2 regions of the Streptomyces sp. NPDC030893 genome follow, and region 2 is predicted to be linked to the other one. Evidence: riboswitches for the same ligand, from Rfam matches in the RefSeq annotation. Region 2 holds a riboswitch; the other holds the start of a gene.

Region 1 (14,832 bases), on a different contig from region 2:
AGGCGGGATCCCCGATGACCACCAAGGCTGAGAAGAGCGACGACGGCAAAGTACGCGGCCGGTTTCTGCTGAAGCTGTCCGGAGAGGCCTTCTCCGGTGGCGGGGGCCTCGGCGTCGACCCCGACGTGGTGCACGCCATCGCGCGTGAGATCGCCGCCGTCGTCCGGGACGGCGCGCAGATCGCGATCGTCATCGGCGGCGGCAACTTCTTCCGCGGCGCCGAACTCCAGGTGCGCGGCATGGACCGTGCCCGCTCCGACTACATGGGCATGCTCGGCACCGTGATGAACTGCCTCGCCCTCCAGGACTTCCTGGAGAAGGAGGGCGTCGACTGCCGCGTGCAGACCGCCATCACCATGGGGCAGGTCGCCGAGCCCTACATCCCGCTGCGCGCCGTGCGCCACCTGGAGAAGGGCCGCGTGGTCATCTTCGGTGCCGGTATGGGCATGCCGTACTTCTCCACCGACACCACCGCCGCCCAGCGCGCCCTGGAGATCGACGCCGAGGCGCTGCTCATGGGCAAGAACGGCGTGGACGGGGTCTACGACTCCGACCCCAAGGCCAACCCCGACGCCGTGAAGTTCGACGCGCTCGGCTACGGCGAGGTCATCACCCGGGACCTGAAGGTCGCGGACGCGACGGCCGTCACGCTCTGCCGTGACAACAGCCTCCCGATCGTCGTCTTCGAGCTCCTGAAGGAGGGCAATATCGCCCGCGCCGTCAAGGGTGAGAAGATCGGCACGCTTGTGGGTGACCAGGCCGGGCGCAACTGACCGGGGGATGGACAATGTCCTGCCGGTCGGGAACCGTGCAGGAAGAAGACGCGACGCAGCCGGCCGCCGCCCCGACAGGGAACCGCAGCCGGGCCTACTTCAAGACACGCAGGAGCAAGTGGTGATCGAAGAGACCCTCCTCGAGGCCGAGGAGAAGATGGAGAAGGCCGTCGTGGTCGCCAAGGAGGACTTCGCCGCGATCCGCACCGGCCGTGCGCACCCGGCGATGTTCAACAAGATCGTGGCCGACTACTACGGCGCGCTGACGCCGATCAACCAGCTGGCCTCGTTCTCCGTGCCCGAGCCGCGCATGGCCGTGGTGACGCCGTTCGACAAGAGCGCGCTGCGCAACATCGAGCAGGCGATCCGGGACTCCGACCTGGGCGTCAACCCGAGCAACGACGGCAACATCATCCGGGTGGTGTTCCCCGAGCTGACCGAGGAGCGCCGTCGCGAGTTCATCAAGGTCGCCAAGGCCAAGGGCGAGGACGCCAAGGTGTCCATCCGCGCCGTGCGCCGCAAGGCCAAGGACGCCATCGACAAGCTGATCAAGGACGGCGAGGTCGGCGAGGACGAGGGCCGCCGTGCGGAGAAGGAGCTCGACGACACCACCGCGAAGTACGTCGCCCAGGTGGACGAGCTCCTGAAGCACAAGGAAGCGGAACTGCTCGAAGTCTGATGAACGACTCTTCCTGGGGGACGCCGCAGACCGGGTACTGGGGACCGTCCGACCACGGGCCCGCCCAGGGGGCTGCCCCGGCGGGTCCCGCGTACGATGCGCAATACGCGCAGCAGACTCGCCCCATGCCCGTCGTGCCCGACGTACCCGACCACGGCGGCGACCAGGATGTGGACCGGGGGGCCGCTCGGCTGAGCGGTCCCCTGTTCCGAGACGAGATGCCGCAGGCACGGCCCCACCCCGGGGAGGTGCCGCAGAATCCGGAGCCCATGCCCGACGCCCCGCAGCCGGCGCCCGTCCCGCAGAAGAAGAGCGCGGGTCGCGACCTCGGTGCCGCGATAGGCGTCGGCGTCGGACTCGGCGTGGTGATCGTCGCGTCGCTGTTCGTCGTCAAGGCGGTCTTCGTCGGCGTGGTCGCCGTCGCCGTCGTGGTGGGCCTGTGGGAGCTGACCAAGCGGCTGGAGGAGCGCAAGGGCATCAAGGCGCCCCTCGTGCCGCTCGCGATCGGCGGCGCCGCCATGGTCGTCGCCGGGTACGCGCGGGGGGCCGAGGGCGCGTGGGTCACCATGGCGCTCACCACGCTGGCGGTACTCGTCTGGCGGATGACGGCGCCCCCCGAGGGGTACCTCAAGGACGTCACGGCGGGTGTCTTCGCGGCGTTCTACGTCCCGTTCCTGGCGACGTTCGTGGCGATGATGCTCACCGCCGACGACGGCGCCTGGCGCGTCCTCACCTTCCTGCTGCTGACGGTGGTCAGCGACACGGGCGCCTACGCCGTCGGCTGGCGCTTCGGCAGCCACAAGCTGGCCCCGCGGATCAGCCCCGGCAAGACCCGCGAGGGCCTGCTGGGCGCGATCGGTTTCGCGATGGCCGCGGGCGCGCTGTGCATGCAGTTCCTGATCGACGACGGCACGTGGTGGCAGGGCCTGCTCCTCGGCCTCGCGGTCGCGGCCAGCGCCACCCTGGGCGACCTCGGCGAGTCCATGATCAAGCGCGACCTGGGCATCAAGGACATGGGCACACTCCTGCCGGGGCATGGAGGAATCATGGACCGCCTCGACTCGTTGCTGCCGACGGCGCCGGTGGTGTGGCTGTTGCTGGTCCTGTTCGTCGGCTCCGGGTGACCCGCACCCACGCGGCCGGATCGGGCCCCCGTCCTTCTCCGGGCGGGGGCCCGACCGCTGTTCGGGGACGCTACGGTCTCTGTATGGCGCAGGCGAGGCGGGGACGACGGCAGGTACCACGGCGACCTGCCCTGCCGGTGGTGCGAGGCGCTCCTCGACCAGAAGGGCCGCCGCAGGCCGCGCCGCTACTGCGGCCCCTGGCACCGCACGAAGGCCTACGTCAGTAACTCCGTCGTTCTGATCACCGGCCTGTTCTGAACCCGGCAGGGCCACCCGTGTCGATCTGCGACACTGGTACAGCCATGCCTAAGCCCGGAGAACTTACTTTCGTCGCCCCCCGCGGAGCCAAGAAGCCGCCGCGGCACCTCGCCGATCTCACGCCCGCCGAGCGGAAGGACGCGGTCGTCGAGGCCGGTGAGAAGCCGTTCCGTGCCAAGCAGCTCTCGCAGCACTACTTCGCGCGGTACGCGCACGAGCCGGAGCAGTGGACCGACATCCCCGCCGGTGCGCGCGGCAAGCTCCAGGAGGCGCTGCTTCCGGAGCTGATGACGGTCGTGCGGCACCTGTCGACCGACGAGGGGACGACCCGCAAGACGCTGTGGAAGCTGTTCGACGGGACGCTCGTCGAGTCGGTGCTGATGCGCTACCCGGACCGGGTGACCATGTGCATCAGCTCGCAGGCCGGCTGCGGTATGAACTGCCCGTTCTGCGCGACCGGACAGGCCGGTCTCGACCGGAACCTGTCGACCGCCGAGATCGTGCACCAGATCGTGGACGGGATGCGCGCGCTCCGGGACGGCGAGGTGCCCGGCGGCCCGGCGCGGCTGAGCAACATCGTGTTCATGGGCATGGGTGAGCCGCTCGCCAACTACAAGCGGGTCGTCGGGGCCATCCGCCGGCTCACCGACCCCGAGCCGGACGGGCTCGGGCTGTCGCAGCGGGGGATCACCGTGTCCACCGTCGGCCTCGTCCCGGCCATCCACCGGTTCTCCGACGAGGGCTTCAAGTGCCGGCTCGCGATCTCGCTGCACGCCCCCGACGACGAGCTGCGCGACACCCTCGTCCCCGTGAACACGCGGTGGAAGGTGCGCGAGGTGCTGGACGCCGGGTTCGAGTACGCGGCCAGGTCCGGGCGGCGGCTGTCCATCGAGTACGCGCTCATCCGGGACATCAACGACCAGGCCTGGCGCGGTGACCGTCTCGGGCGGCTGCTCAAGGGCCGGCCCGTGCACGTCAACCTCATCCCGCTCAACCCCACGCCCGGTTCCAAGTGGACCGCCTCCCGCCCCGAGGACGAGAAGGCGTTCGTGGAGGCGATCGCGGCGCACGGTGTGCCGGTGACGATCCGGGACACCCGTGGCCAGGAGATCGACGGGGCGTGCGGTCAGCTCGCCGCGAGCGAGCGGTAGGGTGACCCGAGTAAGGCACGGTTGAGTACATCTTCATATTCCGACAGGGGAGCGCCACAGCGCTGAGAGTGCGGCACCGGCCGCAGACCCTCCGAACCTGGCCCAGGTCATTCTGGGTAGGGAGATCGGTCATCACTCGAGCTGTTGCGCCCTGCCCGGGACTCCGCCCAGGGGTCCCGGGCGGGGCCGCGTCTCTTCCTGGTCACTCCAGGAGGAATCAAGTGGGCATCACCAAGAAGGTCACGGTCCTGGCCGCCGGGCTGGGACTGGTCACGCTGTCCGCGTGCGGGTCGTCCGGCGACGGCGGCACGGGCGACGGCAGCGGCGGCGGGTCCCGGACCGTGACCCTCGTCAGTCACAACTCGTGGGCGGTGTCGGAGGACGTCGTCGCCGCCTTCGAGAAGCAGTCCGGGTACGAGCTCAAGGTCCTCGAGGACGGCGACGCCGGGCAGGCCGTCAACAAGGCCATCCTGACCAAGGACAACCCCCAGGGCGACGTCCTCTTCGGCGTCGACAACACCCTGCTCTCCCGCGCCCTCGACAACGGGCTGTTCCAGCCGTACGAGGCGAAGGGGTCCGACCGGATCCTGCCCGGGTACCGGGTCGACGGGGACAAGAACCGGGTCACGCCCGTCGACACCGGTGACGTGTGCGTCAACTACGACAAGGCGTGGTTCCGGGAGCACGACCTGACCCCGCCGAAGACCTTCGACGACCTGATCAAGCCCGAGTACAAGGACCTCCTGGTCGTCGAGAACGCCTCCACCTCCTCGCCCGGCCTCGGCTTCCTGCTCGGCACCGCGGCCGAGTACGGCGACGAGGGCTGGCCGGACTACTGGAAGAAGCTCAAGGCCAACGGCGTGAAGGTGGCCGGCGGCTGGGAGCAGGCCTACAACGAGGAGTTCTCCGGCTCGGCCGGCGGCCGGAAGGCCGGCGCCGACCGGCCGCTGGTGGTGTCCTACGCCTCCTCGCCGCCCGCCGAGGTCGTCTACGCCGACCCCAGGCCGGACACCGCCCCCACCGGGGTCGCCGAGGACACCTGCTTCCGCCAGGTCGAGTACGCGGGGCTGCTGGACAACGCGGAGAACCCCGAGGGCGGCAAGGCGCTGCTGGACTTCCTGATCGGCAAGAGGTTCCAGGAGGACATGCCGCTCAACATGTTCGTGTACCCGGTGCTGGAGGGCGCCGAGGTGCCCGAGGAGTTCGTGAAGTTCGGGCCGCAGGCGAAGGACCCGCGGACCATGGACCCGGCGAGGATCGCCGAGAACCGTGACCAGTGGGTCAAGTCGTGGACCTCGCTCGTACTGAAGTGACGCGGGCCGCGGCGAAGCGGCGCGCGGGCGCGGCGCGGCTCGGCCTGATGGCCGTGCCCGTCGCGTTCTTCGCCGTCTTCTTCGCCTATCCCGTCGCCGCGATCGTCGCGCGCGGGCTGAAGACCGACGGGAGCTGGCAGTTCGGCCGGATCGCGGACGTACTGGCGCAGCCGGACATCCGTCAGGTGCTGTGGTTCACCACCTGGCAGGCGCTCGCCTCGACCGCGCTCACGCTGCTGATCGCCCTGCCCGCCGCCTATGTCTTCGCCCGGTTCGACTTCCCCGGCAAGCAGGTGCTGCGGGCCGTGGTCACCGTGCCGTTCGTGCTGCCGACGGTCGTCGTCGGCACGGCCTTCATGGCGCTGGTCGGACGCGGCGGACTCCTCGACGACCTGCGGGGGGTGCGGCTGGACACCACCGTGTGGGCGATCCTGCTCGCGCACGTCTTCTTCAACTACGCCGTCGTCGTACGCACCGTGGGCGGGCTGTGGTCGCAGCTGGACCCGCGGCAGGAGGAGGCCGCGCGGATGCTCGGCGCCTCGCGGTTCGCGGCCTGGCGGCGCGTCACCCTGCCCGCGCTCGCGCCGGCCGTGGCCGCCGCCGCGCTGATGGTCTTCCTGTTCACCTTCACCTCCTTCGGTGTGGTGCAGATCCTGGGCGGGCCCGCCTTCTCCACCCTCGAAGTGGAGATCTACCGGCAGACCTCCGAGATCTTCGACCTGTCCACGGCCGCCGTCCTGACGATGATCCAGTTCGCCGCCGTGGGATCGATCCTCGCCCTGCACGCCTGGACCGTGCGCCGCCGGGAGACCGCGCTGCGGCTGGTGGACGCCTCGGTCACCGCGAGCCGGCCGCGCGGCGCCGGACAGCGGGCGCTGCTCGGCGCGGTCGTCGCCACCGTCGCCGTCCTGATCCTGCTGCCCCTCGCCGTGCTGGTGGAGCGGTCCTTCGGCGACGCCGGTCTCGGCTACTACCGGGCGCTGACGGCGGACGACGGGGGAGTGTTCCTGGTCCCGCCCATCGAGGCGGTCGGCAACTCGCTGCAGTACGCCGTCGCCGCCACCGCCATCGCCGTGGTGATCGGCGGTCTCGCGGCCGTCGTGCTGACCCGGCGGGACGCGGGCCGGCTGGTGCGCGGGTTCGACGCGCTGCTGATGCTGCCGCTCGGGGTGTCCGCGGTGACCGTCGGCTTCGGTTTCCTGATCGCCCTCGACGAGCCGCCGCTGGACCTGCGCGCCTCCTGGATCCTGGTCCCGCTCGCCCAGGCGCTGGTCGGCGTCCCCTTCGTCGTACGGACCATGCTGCCGGTGCTGCGGGCCGTGGACGTACGGCTGCGGGAGGCGGCGGCGGTGCTCGGGGCGTCGCCGTGGCGGGCCTGGCGCGAGGTGGACCTGCCGATGGTGCGGCGGGCGCTGCTGATCGCGGCCGGGTTCGCCTTCGCGGTGTCGCTGGGCGAGTTCGGGGCCACGGTGTTCATCGCCCGGCCGGAGAACCCGACCCTGCCGGTGGCCGTGGCGCGGCTGCTCGGGCGTCCCGGGGACCTCAACTACGGCCAGGCGATGGCCCTGTCGACGATTCTGATGATCGTGTGCGCGGTGGCGCTGCTGGTGCTGGAGCGCCTGCGCACCGACCGGACCGGGGAGTTCTAGATGCTGCTGAGCCTTCAGGCCGCGACCGTCCGCTTCGGCGGGCGGGCGGTGCTGGACGCCGTCGACCTGGGGGTCGCCGAGCACGAGATCGTCTGTGTGCTCGGGCCCAGCGGCAGCGGGAAGTCGACCCTGCTGCGGGCGGTGGCCGGGCTGCAGCCCCTCGACGCGGGGCGGATCCTGCTCGACGGGCGCGACCAGGCGGGCGTGCCCGCGCACAGGCGCGGGGTCGGGCTGATGTTCCAGGACCACCAGCTCTTCCCGCAGCGGGACGTGGCCGGCAACGTCGCCTTCGGACTGCGGATGCACGGCGCCGGCCGGGGCGAACAGAGGGAACGCGTACGGGAGTTGCTCGACCTCGTAGGGCTGCCGGGGGCGGCCGGGCGGGCGGTGGCCGCACTGTCCGGGGGTGAGCAGCAGCGCGTCGCGCTGGCCCGTGCCCTCGCCCCGAGCCCCCGGCTGCTGATGCTGGACGAGCCGCTCGGACAGCTCGACCGGTCGCTCAGGGAACGCCTCGTCGTCGAACTGCGGGAGCTGTTCGGCCGGTTGGGCACCACCGTGCTCGCGGTCACGCACGACCAGGGGGAGGCGTTCGCGCTGGCGGACCGGGTGGTGGTGATGCGGGACGGGCGGATCGCCCAGTCCGGTACACCGCTTCAGGTGTGGCAGCGGCCGGCCGACGCCTTCGTGGCGCGCTTCCTCGGCTTCGAGAACGTCGTCGAGGCGTCGGTGGCGGGCGGGGCCGCCGTGACACCGTGGGGCAAGGTCCCGGTGCCGGAGGGCACCCCGCAGGGCACGCGGACCCTGCTCGTCCGGCCGGCCGGTGTCCGGCTGGTCCCGGCCGGCGAGGGCCTGCGCTGCACGGTGGCCGCGCGCACCTTCCGCGGCACCCATGTCGCCGTCCGCCTCCGGCCCGGGGACGACGCGCCCCGCCTGGAGGCGGCCTGCCCGCTCAGGTCGGCGCCGGAGGTCGGGGACGTGGTCGGAGTGGAGTTCGACGAGGCGGAAATCGCTGTGCTGGGGTGAGCGCGGCTCCTTAGGGTGTGCGGTATGAATCGACTCGCGCACGACCGCTACTGCCAGGAGATCGCCGGGCAGGTGGCGCTGTTGCGGACCGTCGTGACGTCGGCCGCCGACCTGTCCGGCACGGTGCCGACCACCCCCGACTGGTCCCTGGAACAGCTCGTACGGCATGTCGGCGGCGCCCTGCGCTGGGCGGCGCTGATGGTGCGCACCGGGGCCGACGACGAGATCCCCGAGGAGCGGGTGCCGGGATTCGAGGGACCGGGGGAGTGGGGCGATCGCGGTGCGCTGGACGCGTGGCTGGCGGAGTCCGGCGAGCTGATCGTCGGCGACCTGCGCAGGGCCGGTCCGGAGGCGGAGGTGTGGAGCTGGGCGGGCGTCTGCGACGCCGGGTTCTGGGCCCGCCGTATGACGCACGAGCTGATCGTCCACCGCGCGGACGCGGCCCTCGCCGCCGGGCTGCCCTTCGAGGTCGCGCCCGATGTCGCCGCCGACGCCGTCGACGAGTGGCTGGAGATCGTGGAGTGGGCGCAGCGGACGCTGCCGGACGACGAGGTGCACGAACTGCGCGGGCCCCGGCGCACCATCCATCTGCACGCCACGGACACCGAGGCGGAGTGGCTGATCGAACTCACCGAGGAGGGCGTCTCCTGGCGCCGTGACCATGAGAAGGCCACGGTGGCCCTGCGCGGACCGCTCACGCCGGTGCTGCTGGCCTTCTACCGCCGGCTGCCGCTGGACGCCCCCGGACTCGAGGTCCTCGGGGACCGGAGGCTGCTGGAGTTCTGGCTGGACCGGGCGACGTTCGGCTGAGCGGTTCCGGCGACGCGAACGGCCCGCCCCCGGCAGGGGACGGGCCGTCCTGGTGTGCCGGAGGCGTCAGCGCTCGCTCTTCGTCCCGCGGCGGCGCATGCCGAAGAAGATCGCGCCACCGCCGACGGCGACGAACGCGGCCGCGATACCGGCGATCAGGCCGGTGTTGGAGTCGGCACCGGTCTCGGCGAGGTTGGAATCACCGGCCGGGGACGGCGCGTTGCTCGAGGTGTCCGCCGGAGGGGTGCTCTCGCTCTCCGACGCGGACGGGGCCGGAGAGCCCGGCTCCTCGGCCGAGGTCGACGGGTCCTGCGCGGGGGTGGAGGGCGAAGGAGCCGGAGGCTCCTCCTCCGTCTTCCTGCAGGGCGTCGCCGGAGTGGTCAGGTTCGGCTCGATGTCCTCGTCCACGTACGGCGTCGCCTTGACGTGGATGCGGTACTCGGCGTTGGGCTTCCAGTCCTCCTCGAAGGTGATGGTGGTGCCCTCGCTGGAGCCCCTGACCACCTGCTCGCCGACCTTCTGCAGGTCGGCGCCGTTGTTCTGCAGGAACACGGAGACGGTGGCGGGGACGCCGGTGGGGTCGACGTCGGTGACGGTGATGACACCGTTGTCACCGACGCACTTGGCCTCGGCCGAGAACTCGTTGATGTCGCAGGCCGCCGCGCTGCCTGCGATACCGAGCGTGAGCGCGGCGGACGCGGAGACGACACCGAGGGCGCGGACGGAGCGCGTCACGGTGCGGCGGGATACGGACAGAACAGCCACGTTTGTCCTTTACGGGGGATGCGCAAATGCTGGGGGTTGAGGGAGTGGTGACGGGGCATCAGCACTCCCATGAGGCCCCCAGGTCTATAAGCGGCGCATAAGTAGTGTCAACGCATATGCCGATCGCAGGCCCGGGCTTTGCCCTTTTATTAACCGCCCAGACGTTTCAACGCCTCCGGGGCCTCCTCGATCCGGTCCACCAGGGCGATCCGCGCGTCCATCGAGCGCTCCCGGGCGAGCGACCGCAGCAGCGGCCAGGCCGGCAGCCTCTCCGTCCAGTGCGCCCGGTTCACCAGCACCATGGGCGTCGGTTCACCGCGCGACTCGTAGTAGTTCGGCGTCGCGTTGTCGAAGATCTCCTGTACGGTGCCGGCCGCGCCGGGCAGGAACACCACGCCCGCGTTGCAGCGGGCCAGCAGGCCGTCCTCGCGCGTGGCGTTGGCGAAGTACTTGGCGATGTGGGAGGCGAAGGCGTTCGGCGGCTCGTGGCCGTAGAACCACGTCGGGATGCCGATCGAGTGGTTGCCCTGCGGCCAGCGGGTGCGCACCTCGAAGGCGGCGCGCGCCCAGTCGGTGACCGAGGGTATGAACGACGGTGCGGACGCGAGGAGTTCGCAGGCCTCGGCCAGCACCGCCGCGTCGTAGGGAGCCGCGTAGGCGCCGAGGTTCGCCGCCTCCATCGCGCCCGGGCCGCCGCCCGTCGCCACGGTGAACCCGGCGTGGGTCAGCGCCCGTCCGAGCCGTGCGGCTCCCAGGAACTCCTCGCTTCCGCGGGTCATCGCGTGACCGCCCATGACGCCCACCACCCGTGCACCGCGCAGGAGTTCGTCGAGGGCGTCGGACATGGAGTCGTCGTGCACCGCGCGCAGCATGGAGGCGAAGATGTCGCCGTCGGCCTTGGTCCGCTGGAACCAGGCGTAGGCCAGCGCGTCCGGAGTCGCCTCGTAGCCCTTGTCGAGCGAGGCGAACAGCTCGCCGGGCGTGTAGAGATGCCCCCGGTACGGATCGAAGGGCAGGCCCGGGAGGGGCGGCAGCACCAGTGCGCCGTCGGTGCGGAGCTTCTCGGCCGCGTCCGGGCGCATCCGGCAGCCGAGGAAGACCGCCTCGGCGGTGTCCGTGGTGAGCAACTCCCGGGTCCGGTCGGTCAGATCGACGGCCTGGACGCGGAACCCGGAGAGCGTGCCGCGCGACGAGACGACCGCGTCGAACTCCTCGAGCGTCTCGATCTCACGGTCCCCGTGATGGACGGCATGGGCGGGACTGGTCTGCACTCGCCCATGCTAAGTCCGTTGTTCCTCAGCCCTCGACGGCCGCCGGGTCCATCCACACGACCTCCCAGGTGTGGCCGTCGAGGTCGTCGAAGGAGCGGCCGTACATGAAGCCGTGGTCCTGGGTCTCGCCGGCCGTCGACCCGCCCGCCGCCAGGGCCTTCTCCACCAGCTCGTCGACCTTCTCGCGGCTCTCGGCGCTCAGCGCGATCAGCACCTCGCTGCTCTTCGTGGCGTCCGCGATCTCCTTCTTCGTGAACTCCGCGTACTTCTGCTTGGTCAGCAGCATCGCGATGATCGTGTCGCTGATCACGACCGATGCGGCGGTCTCGTCGCTGAACTGCGGGTTGATGACGTAGCCGAGCTCCGTGAAGAACTTCTTCGAGGCGTCGAGGTCGTCGACGGCCAGGTTCACGAAGATCATCTGCTGGTACATGGCTGGGCCTCTCCCGTTCGGTTCCGTAGCGTTCGTGAGGGTAGACAGGCGGCCCGCGCGAAACTCATCGGCTCGCGGAGAATTTTTTGTGATCGGTTCTCCGCACGGCCCTCAGCCGGTCAGCGGCCACGTCGACAGCTCCGCCACGACCACCGACAACGGCCCGAACAGCGCCAGCAGCGCACCCGCGCGGAGCGCGGCCGCCTTGCGCAGGGTCACCGGGGGCGCCCCCAGGCGCCGGAGCGCGGCGGTCGTCTCGGCGCGGGTCTGCCTGGTCTCGACGGCCGCGGTCAGCAGGGTCGCCACCGTGCAGCCGGCCACCAGCAGCACTCCGAGCGCGACGAGCGGAGCGGACGAGGCGTCCTCGCGGTCGTGCAGCGAGGCCATGGCGTACGCGGCCGCCATCACCGCGCAGACCACCCCCAGCGGGCGCCCGATGCGCGTGGCCTCGGTCATGAGCACCCGTCCGGCCAGCAGCCGCAGGGCACCCGGGCGGGCCGTCTGGAGCAGCCGGCCGCACAGATGCGTCAGGCCGGGACCGGCGAGGGCCAGTCCGACACAGGCCAGCGCCAGCCCGAGCAGCGCGGCCGGCCGGTCGCCCGGCGTGCCGGGGCCCGGACGGCTCGCGAAGGCCTCGACGGCCAGCCCCACCGCCAGCACCGTGATGCCCCACGGCAGCCCGGGCGGCGGAGCCGGCGGGACGGCGGGCGGAACGTCGGCGGCCTCGGGCGCGCTGCCGGTGGCGTCCGCGGCCTCCGCGGTGCCCTCCCGCTCCGGTGCCGCCACGGCCGTACGCCGGCCGCGCGACGACGCCCCGAACTGCTTGCCGAACCTGCCGTACGCCCCGAAGGACTCCAGTGCCGCCGTGCGCCGGTACGCGCCGAACCGGCCGTACGCGCGTGTCACCCGGGGAACGCCCGCCACCGGCTCGCGCGGCCGCAGCGCCACCGCCACCGCCGCCGACGCGCTCAGCGGCACCAGCGCCAGCAGGGTCAGTGCCGCCGGCAGCGGAAGCGGCCGGCCGGCCGCGAGGAAGTCGGTGCCGGAGCTGTCGAAGGGCAGGGCCGTGAGGTCGCCCCGCAGCTGGAGGAAGACCAGCAGCGCCAGCGCCGAGCCCAGCAGGCAGGACAGGGCCGTGGTGGCCGCGGAGATCGCCATGAGCCGGGCGGGACCGAGACCGACCGCCGACAGACCGGGCCTGGGCCGGGTGCCCGGATCGGTGCGGGCGACCGCGACCGCGAAGTACACCGTGGCGGCCAGCGGGGCCGCGCACCAGGCCAGCCGGAGCGCGGAGACGGACGGGTCCGGGTGGGCCAGGGCATGGCCGAGGGCGCTCAGCAGCAGGAAGCCCGTGCCGGCCGACGCGGCCGCGACGAGGAGCCGGCGCAGCTGGACGGCGGGGTGGGCGCCGAGGCTCAGACGGAGAGCGAGCACGCCGCCCGGCCTTCCGTCTCGGCCGCCCCGGGGACCGGCGGCAGGTGGACGGTGCGCACGCGCCGCCCGTCGAGCAGCGACACGGTGCGGTCGGCCAGGGCCGCGGTCTGCGCCTCGTGCGTGGCGAGGACCACGGTGATGCCGTGGGAGCGGGCGGCGGTGGTGAGCGTGCGCAGGACGTGCGCGCGGTCGACCCGGTGCAGGGGGGCGGTCGGCTCGTCGGCGAACAGCACCGAGGGCGCCGGGGCGAGGGCGCGGGCGATGCACACCCGCTGCCGCTCGGCGTGCGTCAGCTCGTCGGGGTGTCTGCGGGCCCTGTCACCGATGTCCAGGCGCTCCAGCCACTCCAGGGCCGCCGTCTTGGCGCGGCGCCGGCCGGTGCCGCGCAGCATCAGCGGCAGGGCGGCGTTCTCCCAGACGTTCAGCTCCGCCACGAGCAGCGGGGCCGGGTCGATCCAGCCGAAGCGGTCCCGGCGCAGCCGCTCGCGGGCGACCGGGCTCATGGTGTGCACGGGCACGCTGTTGAACCAGACCTCGCCGCTCTTCACGGGCAGCAGGCCGGACAGACAGCGCAGCAGGGTGGTCTTGCCGCTGCCGCGCGGGCCGCCGACGGCGAGGATCTCGCCCTCCCGGACGCCGAGCGAGACCCCGCTCAGTCCGGGTGAGCCGTCGTCGTGCCGGAAGTGCAGGGCACGCGCCCAGAGCACGTCGTTGTCCGGTGGGGCCACCATGGCGTACACCTCGGTTCGGATCGGAAATGCCGTGCGCGATGAGGGGATGTCCCCCGTCCGGGGGAACGAAGGCGCGGCCGATCGGTCACAGGCACGCTAGGCAGGTAAGGGCGGATGGTCGGACAGTACGCGGCCCCGGACCGCCGTTTCTCACTCGAACGGGCGGCACCGGGGCCGGTGTTGATCATCCAGAAGGAAGATCGGGAACTCGGACGGCCTACAGCTTGGTCCACGCCTCCGAGAGGGTGGCGCGCAGGATCTGCTCGATCTCGTCGAAGGTCTCCTGGTTGGAGATCAGCGGCGGGGCGAGCTGGACGACCGGGTCGCCGCGGTCGTCGGCACGGCAGTACAGGCCGTTCTCGAAGAGCTTCTTCGACAGGAAGCCGTACAGCACGCGCTCGGTCTCGTCGGCGTCGAAGGACTCCTTGGTGTCCTTGTCCTTGACCAGCTCGATGCCGTAGAAGAAGCCGTTGCCGCGCACGTCGCCGACGATCGGCAGGTCGTGCAGCTTCTCCAGGGTGGCGCGGAAGGCGCCCTCGTTGTCGAGCACGTGCCGGTTGAGGCCCTCGCGCTCGAACAGGTCGAGGTTGGCGATTCCGACGGCGGCGGAGACCGGGTGGCCGCCGAAGGTGTAGCCGTGCAGGAAGGTGTTGTCGCCCTTGTAGAACGGCTCGGCGAGCCGGTCGGAGATGATGCAGGCGCCGATCGGGGAGTAGCCCGAGGTCATGCCCTTGGCGCAGGTGATCATGTCCGGCACGTAGCCGAACTTGTCGCAGGCGAAGGTGGTGCCGAGGCGGCCGAAGGCGCAGATGACCTCGTCGGAGACGAGCAGCACGTCGTACTGGTCGCAGATCTCGCGCACGCGCTGGAAGTAGCCGGGCGGGGGCGGGAAGCAGCCGCCGGCGTTCTGCACCGGCTCCAGGAAGACCGCCGCGACCGTGTCCGGGCCCTCGAAGAGGATCTGCTGCTCGATCTGGTCGGCGGCCCAGCGGCCGAACGCCTCCGGGTCGTCACCGAAGAGCGGGGCGCGGTAGATGTTGGTGTTGGGCACCTTGTGCGCGCCCGGCACCAGCGGCTCGAACGGGGCCTTCAGACCCGGCAGTCCGGTGATGGACAGGGCGCCCTGCGGGGTGCCGTGGTAGGCCACCGCGCGGGATATGACCTTGTACTTGGTCGGCTTGCCGACGAGCTTGAAGTACTGCTTGGCGAGCTTCCAGGCGGTCTCCACCGCCTCGCCGCCGCCGGTGGTGAAGAAGACCTTGTTGAGGTCGCCCGGCGCCTCGTGCGCGAGCCGCTCCGCGAGTTCCACGGCCTTGGGGTGGGCGTAGGACCACACGGGGAAGAAGGCCAGCTCCTGCGCCTGCTTGGCGGCGGTCTCGGCGAGTTCCTGACGGCCGTGACCCGCCTGCACCACGAAC
Region 2 (14,832 bases):
CCGTCGGCGAGGAACTCCAGCAGCTGCTCCGCGGTCGGCCCCCCGGCCGGGTAGCGGTAGGTTCCGCTGATCGGGTTCATCACGACCGTCCCGCCGGACGCCCGCACATGCACCTCGGGGCTGGCCCCGACCAGCGTCCGGTCCCCGGTGTGCACCACGAACGTCCAGTACGCGCCCCGCTCGCCCTCGAGGAGCCGGCGGAAGAGACTCAGCGCGTCGGCCCGCCCGAACCCGTCGATCTCACCCTCGTAGGTCCGCCGGATCACGAAGTTGGCGCCCTCGCCCCGGCCGATCTCCTCGTCGAGGACCCGGCCGACGATCTCCGCGTACTCCTCGTCGCCGACGTCGAAGCCGCCGCCCTCGACGCGGACGTCATGACCGGGAAGGCCGCCGAGGGCCTCGGCGAGCGGGATCTCGTACCGCTCCTCGGGCGTCAGCACCAGCAGCGGGGTGCCGTCGTCGCGCACGTCGAAGCCGCGCTCGCGGATCTGCCGGAAGGGGACGACCGCCAGGCACTCGTCGGGCAGATCGGCCAGCAGGTCACGGGTGCCGACCGGGCCGATCAGCAGCTCGACCACCTCGTGGTCGTGGCCCGGCGTGCGGCGGCGCAGCAGGGCGAAGGGGCGGTCGTCGTGCGGGAGCTGTGCCAGGTCCATGGGGTGTCCCTCGTCTCGTCGCTGTCATGAGCGTGAGGAACGACCCCGGAAAACACCGAAGGCCGCCCCTCGGGCGGCCTTCGCGAAGTCTGTACGTACGCGCAGTCAGTGGGCCGCCGGAGAAGCGGGCCACCACCAGGTGCGGGTCGAGTGCGCGAACATGGCCCCGACCCTAGCGCATCCACCGGCCCAGCGGCCCTCGTCTCATCTGCTGAGCGACGGGATGGACGGCCGATGCGACCGCGTACTGTGGGGCTTGTGACCGTAAACGCTGATTCTCAAAGCGTCGCCGCTCAGGCGACCTGGCGAAACCTGCCTGCGGCGCAGCAGCCCGAGTACCCGGATGCCGAGGCTCTGCGCGATGTGATCGCCGAGCTCGAAACGTATCCCCCTCTGGTGTTCGCCGGCGAGTGCGACCAGCTGCGCGCGCGTATGGCGGCCGTCGCGCGAGGTGAGGCGTTTCTGCTCCAGGGCGGTGACTGTGCCGAGTCCTTCGACGCGGTGTCCGCCGAGCACATCCGGGCGAAGCTGAAGACGCTCCTCCAGATGGGCGCCGTCCTCACCTACGCCGCCTCCGTGCCGGTCGTGAAGGTCGGCCGTATCGCCGGTCAGTACTCCAAGCCGCGCTCCAAGCCCACCGAGACCCGCGACGGGGTGACGCTGCCCACCTACCGGGGCGACTCCGTCAACGGGTTCGACTTCACCGAAGAGGCCCGGATCCCGGACCCCGAGCGGCTGAAGCGCATGTACCACGCGTCGGCGTCCACGCTGAACCTGGTGCGCGCCTTCACCACCGGCGGTTACGCCGACCTGCGCCAGGTGCACGCCTGGAACCAGGACTTCGTGAAGTCGTCCCCGTCCGGCCAGCGCTACGAGCAGCTCGCCCGCGAGATCGACCAGGCGCTGAACTTCATGCGGGCCTGCGGCGCGGAGCCGGAGGAGTTCAAGACCGTCGAGTTCTTCTCCTCGCACGAGGCGCTGCTGATGGACTACGAGTCCGCGCTGACCCGCGTGGACTCCCGCACCGGGCACCTGTACGACGTCTCGGCGCACATGGTGTGGATCGGTGAGCGCACCCGGCAGCTGGACCACGCGCACATCGAGTTCGCCTCGAAGATCCGCAACCCGGTCGGCATCAAGCTCGGCCCGAGCACGACGGCCGAGGAGGCGCTGCAGTACATCGAGCGGCTCGACCCGGAGCGTGAGCCCGGCCGCCTGACCTTCATCGTGCGGATGGGCGCGGACAAGATCCGCGACAAGCTGCCCGAGCTGGTCGAGAAGGTCACCGCGTCCGGTGCCACCGTGGCCTGGGTGACCGACCCGATGCACGGCAACACGTTCGAGGCGGCCTCCGGCCACAAGACCCGTCGTTTCGACGACGTGCTCGACGAGGTGAAGGGCTTCTTCGAGGTCCACAAGGAGCTCGGCACCCACCCGGGCGGCATCCATGTGGAGCTCACGGGTGACGACGTCACCGAGTGCGTGGGCGGCGGCGACGAGATCTTCGTCGACGATCTGCACCAGCGCTACGAGACGGCCTGCGACCCCCGCCTCAACCGCAGCCAGTCCCTCGACCTGGCGTTCCTCGTCGCGGAGATGTACCGCGACCAGTAGCGGGACGAGCCGGTGACCCGGCGAAAAGGGGTGGGGCGCGTATCACATCGGATCGCGCCCCACCCCTCTTCTGTGCCCTCTGGACGCCGGGTAAGGTTAGGTTAGCCTCACCGATCCAGGGTCGGTTCGGCTCGACCCAGTACTCCGTCGGGAGGTGACCCGCGTGTTCGTCTGCAGCTGCTTCGGCGTGACCGAGGAACAGGTGAGGGGACACGCGGAGGCCGGAGCGTGTACGCCCCGGCAGATCGCCTCGGCCTGCAAGGCCGGCACCGACTGCGGCGGCTGTGTGCGGCGCATCCAGGCACTGCTGGGCCGCGGCTCCTGCCCGCGCCGGCAGCTCATCGACCAGGGCGGGCAGCCGCTCACCGCGGAGCTTCCGGAAGCCGCCTAGCCGAGCCCGGCCGGCTGCGCCTCGGCGGCTAGTGCGTCGAGAAGCCGCCCGTTCCGGGACCGGACGCGTCGGGCTGGGACTGCTCGACGACCGTGGACAGATAGAGCGCCTCGCCCAGCTTCTCGATCAGCTCGAGCTGGGTGTCCAGGTAGTCGATGTGGTGCTCCTCGTCGGCGAGGATCGCCTCGAAGACGTTGGCCGAGGTGATGTCGTTCTTGCTGCGCATGACCTCCACCCCGCGGCGCAGCCGGTCGATCGCCTCGACCTCGATCTCCCGGTCGGCCTGGAACATCTCGGTGACGGTCTGCCCGACCCGGACGTGGAACAGCCGCTGGTAGTTCGGCAGGCCGTCGAGCAGCAGGATGCGGTCGGTGAGCACCTCCGCGTGCCGCATCTCGTCGAAGGACTCGGCACGCGTGTACTGGGCGAGTTTGGTCCAGCCCTTGTGGTCCTGCAGCTTCGAGTGCAGGAAGTACTGGTTGATCGCCGTGAGCTCGGCGGTCAGCTGCTCGTTCAGGAATTCGATGACCTCGGGGTCGCCCTGCATCGTGTGGCTCCTTCCGCGCGGGGAACTGGCAGGTTGGGCCGCATGATTGCACCCGGTGCGGAAGATCGTCCAGTAAGTGTTGACTTAGTAAGTACGTACATACTTAGTCCGTTCCGTACCACTCTGTACCTGATTGACCGAATCTGCCCGGGCCCGGTTCAGGGGCATCGCCCCCGGTCTGTCAGGATGGAGACATGGGTCAGCCGGCGGAACGCGAAACGGGGGAGCGCACAGCGCCGGGAGCGGCGCATCCCGAGCTCCCGCCGGGGCAGCGGCTGCAGAAGGGCTGGCCGGTCACCCACTACGGGCCGGTCCCCAAGTTCCGTCCCGAACGCTGGGACTTCCGGGTCTTCGGCGCGACCGCCGACGGCGAGAAGCACTCCTGGAACCACGAGGAGTTCACCGCCCTGCCGTACACCACCGTCGTGGCCGATCTGCACTGCGTCACCAAGTTCAGCATGGTCGGCGCCGAGTGGGGCGGGATACCGGCGCGCACCGTCGTGGACATCGCCCCGCCCGCGCCCGGGGTCACCCATGTGATGGTGTGGGCGGAGTACGGATTCAGCTCCAACCTGCGGCTGGCGGACTTCCTGTCCGGCCGTGCCCTCTTCGCCACCCACAAGGACGGCGAGCTGCTGACCGCCGAGCACGGCTTTCCGCTGCGCCTGATCGTCCCCCATCTGTACGCCTGGAAGGGACCCAAATGGGTCCGCGGCGTGGAGTACATGACCGCCGATCGCCGGGGCTTCTGGGAGGAGCGCGGCTATCACAACGTCGGCGACCCCTGGAAGGAGCAGCGCTACTCCTACCAGGAGGAGCCCGGGGAGGGCCCCGAGCTCTGAGCGGCGTACGCCTCAGGAGTCCCGGAGCTTCTTCAGCCGCTCCACGTCCGCCGCGTGTCCCTCCTTGCCGCCGGGCGTCTCGATCACCAGCGGTACGCCCGCGGTCGCCGGGTGCGTCATCAGCGCCCGGAACGGATCCTCGCCGATGTGTCCGTCACCGATATTGGCGTGCCGGTCCTTGTGGGCGCCGACCACATCCATGGAGTCGTTGGCGTGGATCAGCTTCAGCCGTCCCTCACCGACGGTGTCCACCAGCAGATCCAGCGTCTGGTGCATCCCGTCCGGCCCGGCCAGATCGTGTCCGGCCGCGAAGACGTGGCACGTGTCCAGGCAGACACCCAGCTTCGGGTGGGCGTCCAGGGCCTCGAAGTACGGCCCGAAGTCCCAGGTGCGCGAACACAGCGAGGCGCCCTGGCCCGCGGTGGACTCCAGCAGCAGGAACGGGTCGTCGTCATGGGTGAGCTCGTCGAGCAGCGGCAGCATCTGCTCCCGCACCTGCTTCAGCGCCACCGCCCGCTCCCGTCCGCCGGTCGCGCTGCCCGTGTGCACCACCACACCCAGCGCGCCGATCTGCCGCGCGCGCCGCAGGGAGTGCCGCAGCGACTCCACCGACCGCTCCACGGTCGCCTCGGTGTGCGACCCGAAGTTGATCAGGTACGGGGCGTGCACGTACGCCGGGATCGACTCGGCGGCGCAGGCCGCGCGGAACGCCTCGTCCTGCTTGGGGTTGCCGGGCGGGGTGGCCCAGCCGCGCGGATTGGCGACGAAGACCTGCACGGTCTCGGCGCGCAGCTCACGGGCGTAGGACAGGCCGACGGAATGCAGGCCGCCGGCCACGGGAACGTGGCCGCCGATCGGGTTGCGGGCGGGGCCGGACGGGTGACTCTTCACCCGTCAAGGGTGACATGAGCGCGCACGTCGCCCGCCCGGCCCCCTCCCGTCAGCGGATCTCGACGGTGATCGTCGAACCCTTGGGCGCGGTGTCGCCGCCGTCCACGGACTGGCCCTTGACGGTGTCGCCGAACAGGCCGAGCAGTCCGCGGTCCTCCTTCATCCGGAAACCGGCACCCTCCAGCCGCCGGCGGGCGTCGTCCACGCTGTCGCCGACCACGTCCGGCACCTCGACCATCTCCGGGCCCTTGGACAGGGTCAGCGTCACGGTGTCGCCCTCCGCGGCCTGCCGGCCGGGAGCGGGGCTCTGCCGCGCCACCTCGCCCGCGTCGTGCTCGGAGTTGACCCGCTCGGTGGCGACCTCCACCTTCAGGCCGGCCTCCTCCAGCTCGGCGCGCGCGTCCGCCGGCTCGTCACCCGTCACATCCGGCACGTCCACCGGACGGCCCTTGCTCACCGTCAGCGCCACCGCCGAGTCCGCGCGGACCTTGGTGCCCTTGCCCGGCTGCGTGGAGACCACCGAACCCCGGGACACCGTCTCGCTGAACTCCCGGGTGACCATGCCCGGCTTCAGGCCCTCGTCCTCCAGCAGCGAGCGCGCCTTGTCGAGCGGATAGCCGTCGAGGTCGGGCACCCGCACGGTCTGCGGGCCCTTGGAGACGGTCAGCGACACCGAACCGCTGCCGCGGATACGGGCGCCGGCCTCCGGGTCGGTGCTGATCACCTCGCCCCGCTCCACCGTGTCGCTGTACGCCTCCTCCACCGGCCCGATGTCCAGCCCGGCGTCCGCCAGCCGGTCCCGGGCCTCCTGCTCGGTCTTCCCCAGCAGCGGCGGGACCTTGGTGAACTGGCCCGAGTTGATGTACCACACGCCCGCGCCGAGCCCGAGCACCAGCAGCACGGCCACCACGATCGCCATCGGGCCGCGCGGCAGCGCCGCGCGGCGCCGGGGCGGCAGCGGCGGCGGCGACTGGAAACGGCTGGTGTGACGCACCGGGTCCGCGCCCTCGTCCTCGTTGACGGGCAGCGGGCGGGGCATCGCGGGCGCACGCGGGATGACGCTCGTACGGTCGTTCGTGTTGTCGTGGTGATCGTGCTCCGAGGCCAGCGCCTGCGGCGGCACCGCGTCGAGCTGCTCGTCGGTGAGCCGGCCGCGCGCCTCGCGGGCCCGCGCGAGCAGCGCCACCGCGTCGTGCGGTCGCACCTCGGGGTTGCGGGCGGTCGCCGAGGCGACCAGTTCGTCCAGCTCGTAGGCCATCCCGGCCACGGCGGACGACGGCGGCGGCACGTCGTCGTGCAGATGCTTGTAGAGCACGATCGCGGGGGAGTCGCCGTCGTGCGGCTTCTCACCGGTCAGCATCTCGTACAGCAGGATGCCGCAGGCGTAGACGTCGACCCGGGGGTCGGCGGTGCCGTTCTCGATCTGCTCCGGCGCCAGGTACGAGACCGTGCCCAGCACGGTGCCCGTGGTGTTCGTCACCGAGTCCACCGCGCGGACCAGCCCGAAGTCGGCGACCTTGACCCGGCCGTCGTCCCCTATCAACACGTTCTCGGGCTTCATGTCCCGGTGCACGAACCCGGCCCGGTGCGCGGCACCGAGCGCGGCCAGCACCGGCTCCAGGATGTCCAGCGCGGCCCGCGGCTGGAGCGCCCCGCGCTCGCGCAGCACGTCGCGCAGGGTGCAGCCGGCGATGTACTCCATCGCCAGATAGACGTACGCCCCGTCGGTGCCCTGGTCGAAGACCTGCACCACGTTCGGGTGGGCCAGCCGGGCGACGGACTTGGCCTCGCGGATGAACCGCTCGACGAAGGAGCCGTCGGCGGCGAGGGAGGGGTGCATCACCTTGAGCGCGAGGATGCGGTCGAGGCGGGTGTCCATGGCCCGGTAGACCGTGGCCATCCCGCCGACCGCGATCCGCGCGTCGACGCGATAGCGGCCGTCGAGCACCTGCCCGACCAGAGGGTCCTGAAGGGTCGTGTCCACGCAGCGAGTCTACGAGGCCACACCGACACCCCCGACCGCTCGCTCCCCCGTTGAAGCGGACCTGTGACGTGCGTCGCCGACACGGCTGCGGGCAGCCGTGCAAGCGAGACCCGCCCCCGCCCAGCCCCGGGCGAGCGGCACCTAGAACGCCGGCCGCTCCGGATCCAGCACGGCCAAGCCCTCCGCAGGAGAGGACGCGTGCGCGAACCACCGCCGGGGAATCCGCCCCGCCCCCCACGCCAGCCGCCCCGCCTCCACCGCCCCCCGCATGGCGGAAGCCATCATCACCGGCGACTGCGCCCGCGTCACCGCCGACGCCAGCATCACCCCCGCACACCCCAGCTCCATCGCCAGCGCCGCGTCGGACGCCGTCCCCGCCCCCGCGTCCAGGATCACCGGCACCCCCGCCCGCTCCACGATCAGCTCGAAGTTGTGCGGGTTGCGGATCCCCAGCCCCGACCCGATCGGCGAGCCCAGCGGCATCACCGCCGCGCACCCGACGTCCTCCAGCTTCCGCGCCAGCACCGGATCGTCGTTCGTGTACGGCAGCACCGTGAACCCGTCGTCCACCAGCGTCTCCGCCGCGTCCAGCAGCTCCACCGGGTCCGGCAGCAGCGTCCGCTCGTCGGCGATGACCTCCAGCTTGACCAGGTCCGTACCGAGCGCCTCCCGCGCGAGCCGCGCCGTGAGCACCGCCTCCCCGGCGGTGAAGCACCCCGCCGTGTTCGGCAGCACCCGGATGCCCAGCCTCTCCAGCACCGACAGCACGGACCCGTGCACCGAGGCGTCCACCCGCCGCATCGCGACGGTCGTCAGCTCCGTCCCGGACGCCACCAGCGCCCGCTCCAGCACATCGAGGCTCGGCGCCCCTCCCGTGCCCATGATCAGACGGGACGTGAAGGACGTACCGCCGAGGACGAGCGGATCGTCGGCCATGGTTCAGCCTCCTTGGACGGCGGTGAGGACCTCCACCCGGTCCCCCTCCGTGAGGGGAGTGGTGGGCCACTGCGCGCGCGGGACGACGGTTTCGTTGAGGGCGGCGGCCACCCCGGAGGGCGCCGCGGTGAGGGACCGCACGACGAGGTCGAGGGCCGTGCCGGGTGAGAACACCCGGGGCTCCCCGTTGACGGAGATGTTCATACCGGTTGCTCCGTGAGGACGGCGGCGCCGAAGCGCCGGGGGGTGAACGGGCGGGCCTCCGCCGGCAGTTCGCCGGTGGTCAGGACGTCCGCCATGGCGTCCCCGGTGACCGGCGCCAGCAGGACGCCGTTGCGGTAGTGGCCGGTGGCCAGCAGCAGCCCGCCGAGCCCGGTCGGGCCGAGCAGCGGCGCGTTGTCGGGGGAGCCGGGACGCAGTCCGGCCCGGGTCTCGGTCAGCGGCAGCTCGGTGATGCCGGGGACCAGCTCGTGGGCGTCGCGCAGCAGCTCGTACACGCCCCCCGCGGTCACGGTGGTGTCCCAGCCCAGCTCCTCGCTGGTCGCGCCGATCACCAGCTCGCCGTTCTCGCGCGGCACCAGATAGACGTGGCTGCCGCGCACGACGGCCCGCACCGTCCGGCTGAGGAAGGGGCCGGGGCGCTCGGGCATCGTCAGCCGCACCACCTGCCCCTTCACCGGCCGCACCGGCGGCAGCACGTCCGCCGGGACGCCGTCGAGGCGTCCGCTGAGGCTGCCCGCGGCGAGCACCACCTGCCCGGCGCCCAGCCCGGTACCGTCGGAGGTGACCACGCCCGTCGCGCGGTCGCCCGTGACGACGAGCCGCTCGGCCCACGCGCGGTGCATCCGCACACCCGCCCGCTCGCACGCGGTCACCAGGGCGGCCGCCAGCCGCCGCGGGTCGATCTGATGGTCGCCGTCCACCCGCAGCCCGCCGCGCACCCCGGGCGCGAGCATCGGCTCCAGACGCCGGCACTCCCGCCCGGACAGCCACTGCGACTCCAGCCCCGACCGCTGCTGCAGGGCGTGCAGTTCGCGCAGATGGGCGCGGTCGTCGGCGTCCAGGGCGACGGCGAGCGTGCCGCAGCGGCGGTAGCCGAGGTCCTGGCCGGTCAGTTCGGCGAGTTCGGCGGCGAAGCCGGGGTAGCGCCGCGCGGAGGCGAGGTTCAGACCGAGCAAGGTCTCCTCGCCGTAGTGCAGTTCCGTGACGGCGGCCAGCATCCCGGCGGCCACCCGGGCGGCGCCGCCGCCCGGCTCGGGGTCCACCACGGCCGTGGCGAGCCCGCGTTGCGCGGCCCGCCAGGCCGTCACCAGACCGATGACCCCGCCCCCTACGACGAGGACGTCCGAGGTGCGCGTGGGCGACATGGGCGTCCAGCCCCTCCCTTCGCCGGCATGACCCGGATCAGGTTCGTACGGTCGGAGGCCGCCAGCCTCCCTCTCAGCCCGGTGCGTCCGGGCTCCCGCGAGTGCTTTACGTTGGCCACCCTAGCAACGCGCCTGCAAGGGAGCCTCCAAGTGGCCCGATCTCTCGACGGACTCGTCCTCGCCCCGGTCGCCGACCAGGCCCCCGGCCAGGTCGGCACCCGCACCCGGTTCCACTACCACGAGCGGGACGGCGAGATCTGGGCCGAGTACGAGGGCGGTGACGTCGTCCGCGGGCACCTGGTGGGCACCCGCGCGGGGGACCGGCTGGACTTCCGGTACGTGCAGCTCAAGCGGGACGGCACGACGTCCTCCGGACACTGTGTTTCGACGGTCGTCGAACTGACCGACGGGCGGATACGGCTGGAGGAGGACTGGGAGTGGGAGTCGCAGCCCGGCAGCGGGACGAGCGTGGTGGAGCAGCTCGGCCCGAGCGGCGCCGGGCGAGGCGCCCCGGGTGTCTAAGGTGATCGGGTGAGCGAGCAGACGCAGGAACCGGGACGGTCCGCACCGCGGCGGGTCGTGGTGGCGGGCGCGGGCATGGCCGGTGTGCAGACCGCGGCCGCCCTGCGGGAGCAGGGGTTCACCGGCACCGTGACCCTGATCGGCGCGGAGCCCCACCAGCCCTACGACCGGCCGCCGTTGTCCAAGGCGGTGCTGCTGGGCAAGGCCGAGGACTCCGCCTTCGACGTCGACTTCGAGGAACTCGGCATCGAACTGCGGCTCGGCTGCGAGGTGCTGGGCCTGCGCCCCGCCGACCATCAGCTCGACACGGAGGCCGGGCCCGTCCCGTACGACGTGCTGGTGCTCGCCACCGGTGCGGAACCGGTGCGGCTGCCGGGCGCGGACGGCATCCCCGGCGTGCATCTGCTGCGCACCCTGGACGACGCCGAACGGCTGCGCCCGGTGCTCGCGCGGCAGCACGACATCGTGGTCGTCGGCGCCGGCTGGATCGGCGCCGAGTTCGCCACGGCGGCCCGGGAGGCGGGCTGCGAGGTCACCGTCGTGGAGGCCGCGGAGCGGCCGCTGGCCGAGGCGCTGCCCGCGGAGGTGACCGCCCCGATGACCGCCTGGTACGCCGAGGCGGGCGTCACGCTGCGCACACACACGCGCGTGCGGCGCGTCGAGGAGGGTGCCGTGGTCCTGGACGACGGTACGCGGCTGCCCGCGGGCGCCGTGGTCGTCGGCATCGGGGCCCGGCCCGCCACGGCCTGGCTGGCGGGTTCCGGAGTGGAGCTCGGGGAGCGGGGCGAGGTCGTCGCCGACCGCCGTCTGAGGACCTCCGTGCCGGACGTGTACGCCGTCGGCGACTGCGCGTCGTTCCCGTCCGGGCGCTACGGCGGGCGTCTGCTGGTCCACCACTGGGACAACGCCCTTCAGGGGCCGCGCACGGTCGCGGCGAACATCCTGGGCGGGCCGGCCGGCCGGGAACCGGCGGTGTACGACCCGGTGCCCTACTTCTGGTCCGAGCAGTTCGGGCGGTTCGTCCAGTACGCGGGACACCACGCGGACGCCGACCGCACCGTGTGGCGCGGGGACCCGGACGGGGCGGCGTGGAGCGTCTGCTGGCTGCGGGGGTCCCGGCTGGTCGCGCTGCTCGTGGTGGGGCGGCCCCGGGACCTGGCGCAGGGCCGCCGGCTGATCGAGGCGGGCACCGCGATGGACGCGGGGCTGCTGGCGGACCCGGCGCGGCCGCTGAAGTCCGCGATGGCGTGACGCGCGACGCGTCCGCCCGGGTGGCGGGGGCTGGCTTCCGACTGTCAGTGGCAGGTGGCAGGCTTGTCCCGTGACCGAGATTGACGCAAAGATCGATGCCCTCGTCCCCGAGTGGCTCACTCTCCCCGACATCGCCGAACAGTTCGGCGTCGAGGTGACGCGCGTACGGCAGCTGGTCAAGGAGGGCCAGCTCATCGCCGTACGCCGGGGTGAGAACCGCGCGCTGCACGTGCCCGCCGCCTTCATCGACGGGGACAAGGTGGTCAAGGGCCTGACCGGAACCCTGACGCTCCTGCGGGACGACGGCTTCACGGTCGAAGAGATGCTGGAGTGGCTCTTCACCCCCGACCCGACCCTGCCCGGCACCCCCGCGCAGGCCCTCGGCGAGAACCGTGGCACGGAGGTGAAGCGCCGGGCCCAGGCACTCGCGGTCTGACCCGCCCCCGACCGACCCGGAAGTCCGCACCGCACCGGTCGGGGCGCCCGGAGCCCCGGCCGGGGACCCGCGTGCGCCGGTGTGGCGGGTGGGGCGGGTTCGCTGTCGTCCCGCCGGGCAGGCGGGGCTCGCCGCCGTCCACCGGGCGGGAACACGCCCGTCCGGTCCGTACGTCCATGACACCTGGGGGGACACCCGTATGACCGACACCGCACGCGACCGGCTGGCCGGTGCCCGGCTCTATCTGTGCACCGACGCGCGCAAGCGGCAGGGGGACCTGCCCGAGTTCCTGGACGCGGTGCTGGCCGGCGGGGTCGACATCGTGCAGCTGCGGGACAAGGGCATGGAGGCCGCCGAGGAACTGGAGCATCTGGCCGTCCTCGCCGACGCCTGCGCCCGGCACGGCAAGCTGCTCGCGGTCAACGACCGCGCGGACGTCGCCCACGCCGCCGGCGCCGGCGTCCTCCACCTCGGCCAGGGCGACCTCCCCGTCCCCGCCGCCCGCGCCGTCCTCGGCGAGGACATCCTGATCGGCCGTTCCACCCACGCCGAGTCGGAGGCCGCCGCGGCCGCCGTCCAGCCCGGGGTGGACTACTTCTGCACCGGCCCCTGCTGGCCCACCCCCACCAAGCCCGGCCGCCACGCCCCCGGACTGGACCTCGTCCGGTACACCGCCGCCCTGGACACCGAGCGCCCCTGGTTCGCCATCGGCGGCATCGACCTGGGCAACCTCGACGCGGTCCTGGACGCGGGCGCCCGCCGGGTCGTCGTGGTCCGCGCGCTCACCGAGGCCGACGACCCGGGAGCGGCGGCCGCCGAGTTCGCGGAGCGGCTGCGGAAGGCCGCTCCGGACGCCGGATGACCCCCGCGCGTCTCAGAACTGTCCAAAGGGTGGACAGCAAGTCGACAAATAAGACAAATCTCCCGCTTTTGGTTGGGGGACCGCGGCACCCTGGCTAACCTGCCGGTATGGCCCTCGGAACCGCATCCACCAGGACTGACCGCGCACGCACCGTGCGCGACATGCTCGCCACCGGCAAGACGACCTACTCCTTCGAGTTCTCGGCGCCGAAAACCCCCAAGGGCGAGCGGAACCTGTGGAGCGCGCTGCGCAGGGTCGAGGCGGTCGCTCCCGACTTCGTCTCCGTGACCTACGGCGCGGGCGGTTCCACCCGCGCCGGCACGGTCCGCGAGACCGAGCAGATCGCCGCCGACACCACCCTCACCCCGGTCGCCCATCTCACCGCCGTCGACCACTCCGTCGCCGAACTGCGCAACATCATCGGCCAGTACGCCGACGCCGGGATCCGCAACATGCTCGCCGTGCGCGGCGACCCGCCCGGCGACCCCATGGGCGACTGGGTGCCGCACCCCCAGGGCCTCACCTACGCCGCCGATCTCGTCCGGCTCATCAAGGAGTCGGGCGACTTCTGTGTCGGCGTCGCCGCCTTCCCGGAGATGCATCCGCGCTCGGCCGACTGGGACACCGACGTCGCCCACTTCGTCGACAAGTGCCGGGCGGGCGCCGACTACGCGATCACCCAGATGTTCTTCCGGCCCGAGTCGTATCTGCGGCTGCGTGACCGAGTCCACGCCGCGGGCTGCGAAACCCCCGTGATCCCCGAGGTCATGCCGGTGACCAGCGTGAAGATGCTGGAGAGGTTGCCAAAGCTCAGTAACGCCGTGTTCCCCGACGCCCTGAAAGAGCGGATCCTCACAGCGAAGGACGATCCGGCGGCGGTACGCTCCATCGGTATCGACTTCGCCACGGAGTTCTGCGCGCGGTTGCTGGCCGAGGGAGTGCCGGGACTGCACTTCATCACGCTGAACAACTCCACGGCGACGCTGGAAATCTACGAGAACCTGGGCCTGCACCACCCACCGCGGGCCTAGACCGGTCGCACGGACATACGACACACTGCGTAGCGACCACTGGGAGAGGGGCGTACATGGGCTGGGCGGTCCTCTACATCGCGTTCGGCATCGTCGCGCTGTGGTTGCTCGGTGAGGTGCTGCTGCAGTACAAGGCGCGGCTGCGCTGGCGGCTGCTCGCCTTCGCCGGTTTCCTCGGCGTCGTGCTCGGGGTGCTGATCCCGTCCGTGATCGTCATCGGACTGGGCGCCGCCGCCTTCGCGGTCGGCCAGACCTACGTCACGCTGTCGTTCCGCCGCGGTTTCGCGGCCGGCTGGGCGGTCAACGCGCCCGCGCTGGCCGCCGCCAAGGGCGGCCGCGGCGGGCGCGGGCGTCAGGAACCCACCCTCGAGGTCTCCGACCTGGAGACGTCCCGCGACGGCTACGGCGACGAGGACGACCACGACCGCACCGGCTACGGCGCGGACGACGACGACCGCGACGACGTGTTCACCCCCGCCGCCCGCCCCGACCAGCCGACGGCCGCGGAGACCACCGCCGTCTACGAACCGCAGCCCATGCCCGACGACACCGGCTCCTACGGCGTCTACGGCGGCGACCAGGGGTACGCGGCCCCGGCCCAGGACCAGTACGCGGCAGCCACCCAGGGCGCCGACCAGAACTACGCCTACGACTACTCCGGTTACGGCCAGCAGCAGGGCTACGACACCACGGGCCAGCAGTACGCCGCCTACTCCGACCCGTACGTCGGCAACACGACGTACGGCAACGGGTCGTACGACACCGGCTACGCCGACCCGCAGCAGTACGGCCAGCAGCAGGGCTACGGCCAGGACGGGTACGGCGCGGGCTACGGCGGCGAGACCCCGGCCGGCGGGCTGTGGGTCCCCCAGCAGCGCAGCGCCGACGACCCGTACGGCGGTGAACTCCCGCCGGAGCAGCAGCAGTACCCGTACCAGGACAACGGGCAGACGCACGGCAACGGCAACGGGTACGACGAGCAGTACCGCTTCTGACGCGGGCTCACTGCGAGCCGCGGAACTCCGGCCCCTCCACGATCAGCCCCGCGACCAGCGCCCCCGACATCCCGGCGTGCGGCAGTCCGCCGCCGGGGTGCGACCAGCCGCCGACCGTGAACAGCCCCGGCAGCCCTGTGGCGTTGGCCGGGTGCAGCAGCCGGCCGCCCGCCGCGGCCAGCGCCGGCACCGGCACCGCGCCGCCCTCCGCGCCCGTCTCCGCGGCGATGTCGGACGGCGTGCGCACCTCGTGCCAGAGGAGCCGGTCGCGCAGCCCCGGTACGGCCCGCTCGGCGACGGCGATCAGCTTCTCGGCGTGCCCCTCCCGGGCGTCCCGGGCGTCCGGGGCGTCCGTGGCTGCCACGGGCACCGCGGCCGTCACCGTGACCGCCTCGTGGTCCGCGTCCGGGACCAGGGCCGGATCGTCCGGCCGCAGGACGGTGACCGTGGGGCGCTCGGGCAGGCTCCCCGGGGCACCGAACAGCGCCTCCAGCTCCGCCCGGCGGT

Evidence for each region. A riboswitch is a leader RNA that binds a small molecule or an ion and turns the genes downstream of it on or off. The one in region 2 is predicted to bind thiamine pyrophosphate.
Region 1: linked by a shared signal. The riboswitch ahead of ACZ434_RS16085 (thiamine ABC transporter substrate-binding protein) and the one ahead of thiO (glycine oxidase ThiO) in region 2 are both predicted to bind thiamine pyrophosphate.

The regions. Positions count from the first base shown of each region.
Region 1 covers NZ_JBVIFC010000007.1:107,022-121,853, reverse strand. Annotated here, with positions in the region: gene pyrH (UMP kinase) at 15-773, shown strand; gene frr (ribosome recycling factor) at 895-1,452, shown strand; gene ACZ434_RS16095 (phosphatidate cytidylyltransferase) at 1,452-2,576, shown strand; gene rlmN (dual-specificity RNA methyltransferase RlmN) at 2,879-3,985, shown strand; TPP riboswitch at 4,021-4,126, shown strand; gene ACZ434_RS16085 (thiamine ABC transporter substrate-binding protein) at 4,207-5,298, shown strand; gene ACZ434_RS16080 (ABC transporter permease) at 5,346-6,947, shown strand; gene ACZ434_RS16075 (ABC transporter ATP-binding protein) at 6,948-7,970, shown strand; gene ACZ434_RS16070 (maleylpyruvate isomerase family mycothiol-dependent enzyme) at 7,995-8,780, shown strand; gene ACZ434_RS16065 (LAETG motif-containing sortase-dependent surface protein) at 8,847-9,515, opposite strand; gene ACZ434_RS16060 (LOG family protein) at 9,695-10,816, opposite strand; gene ACZ434_RS16055 (VOC family protein) at 10,842-11,249, opposite strand; gene ACZ434_RS16050 (hypothetical protein) at 11,361-12,683, opposite strand; gene ACZ434_RS16045 (ABC transporter ATP-binding protein) at 12,665-13,414, opposite strand; gene ACZ434_RS16040 (aspartate aminotransferase family protein) at 13,632-14,832, opposite strand, start outside.
Region 2 covers NZ_JBVIFC010000001.1:1,003,506-1,018,337, forward strand. Annotated here, with positions in the region: gene ACZ434_RS04480 (anthranilate synthase family protein) at 1-656, opposite strand, end outside; gene ACZ434_RS04485 (trp operon leader peptide) at 762-818, opposite strand; gene ACZ434_RS04490 (class II 3-deoxy-7-phosphoheptulonate synthase) at 915-2,270, shown strand; gene ACZ434_RS04495 ((2Fe-2S)-binding protein) at 2,434-2,661, shown strand; gene bfr (bacterioferritin) at 2,690-3,208, opposite strand; gene ACZ434_RS04505 (sulfite oxidase-like oxidoreductase) at 3,403-4,050, shown strand; gene ACZ434_RS04510 (deoxyribonuclease IV) at 4,063-4,941, opposite strand; gene pknB (Stk1 family PASTA domain-containing Ser/Thr kinase) at 4,991-6,925, opposite strand; gene ACZ434_RS04520 (thiazole synthase) at 7,067-7,861, opposite strand; gene thiS (sulfur carrier protein ThiS) at 7,865-8,065, opposite strand; gene thiO (glycine oxidase ThiO) at 8,062-9,228, opposite strand; TPP riboswitch at 9,226-9,337, opposite strand; gene ACZ434_RS04535 (avidin-fold protein) at 9,379-9,750, shown strand; gene ACZ434_RS04540 (NAD(P)/FAD-dependent oxidoreductase) at 9,760-11,001, shown strand; gene ACZ434_RS04545 (Rv2175c family DNA-binding protein) at 11,072-11,437, shown strand; gene thiE (thiamine phosphate synthase) at 11,637-12,299, shown strand; gene metF (methylenetetrahydrofolate reductase [NAD(P)H]) at 12,407-13,330, shown strand; gene ACZ434_RS04560 (SCO2102 family sporulation regulator) at 13,387-14,325, shown strand; gene ACZ434_RS04565 (phytoene desaturase family protein) at 14,333-14,832, opposite strand, start outside.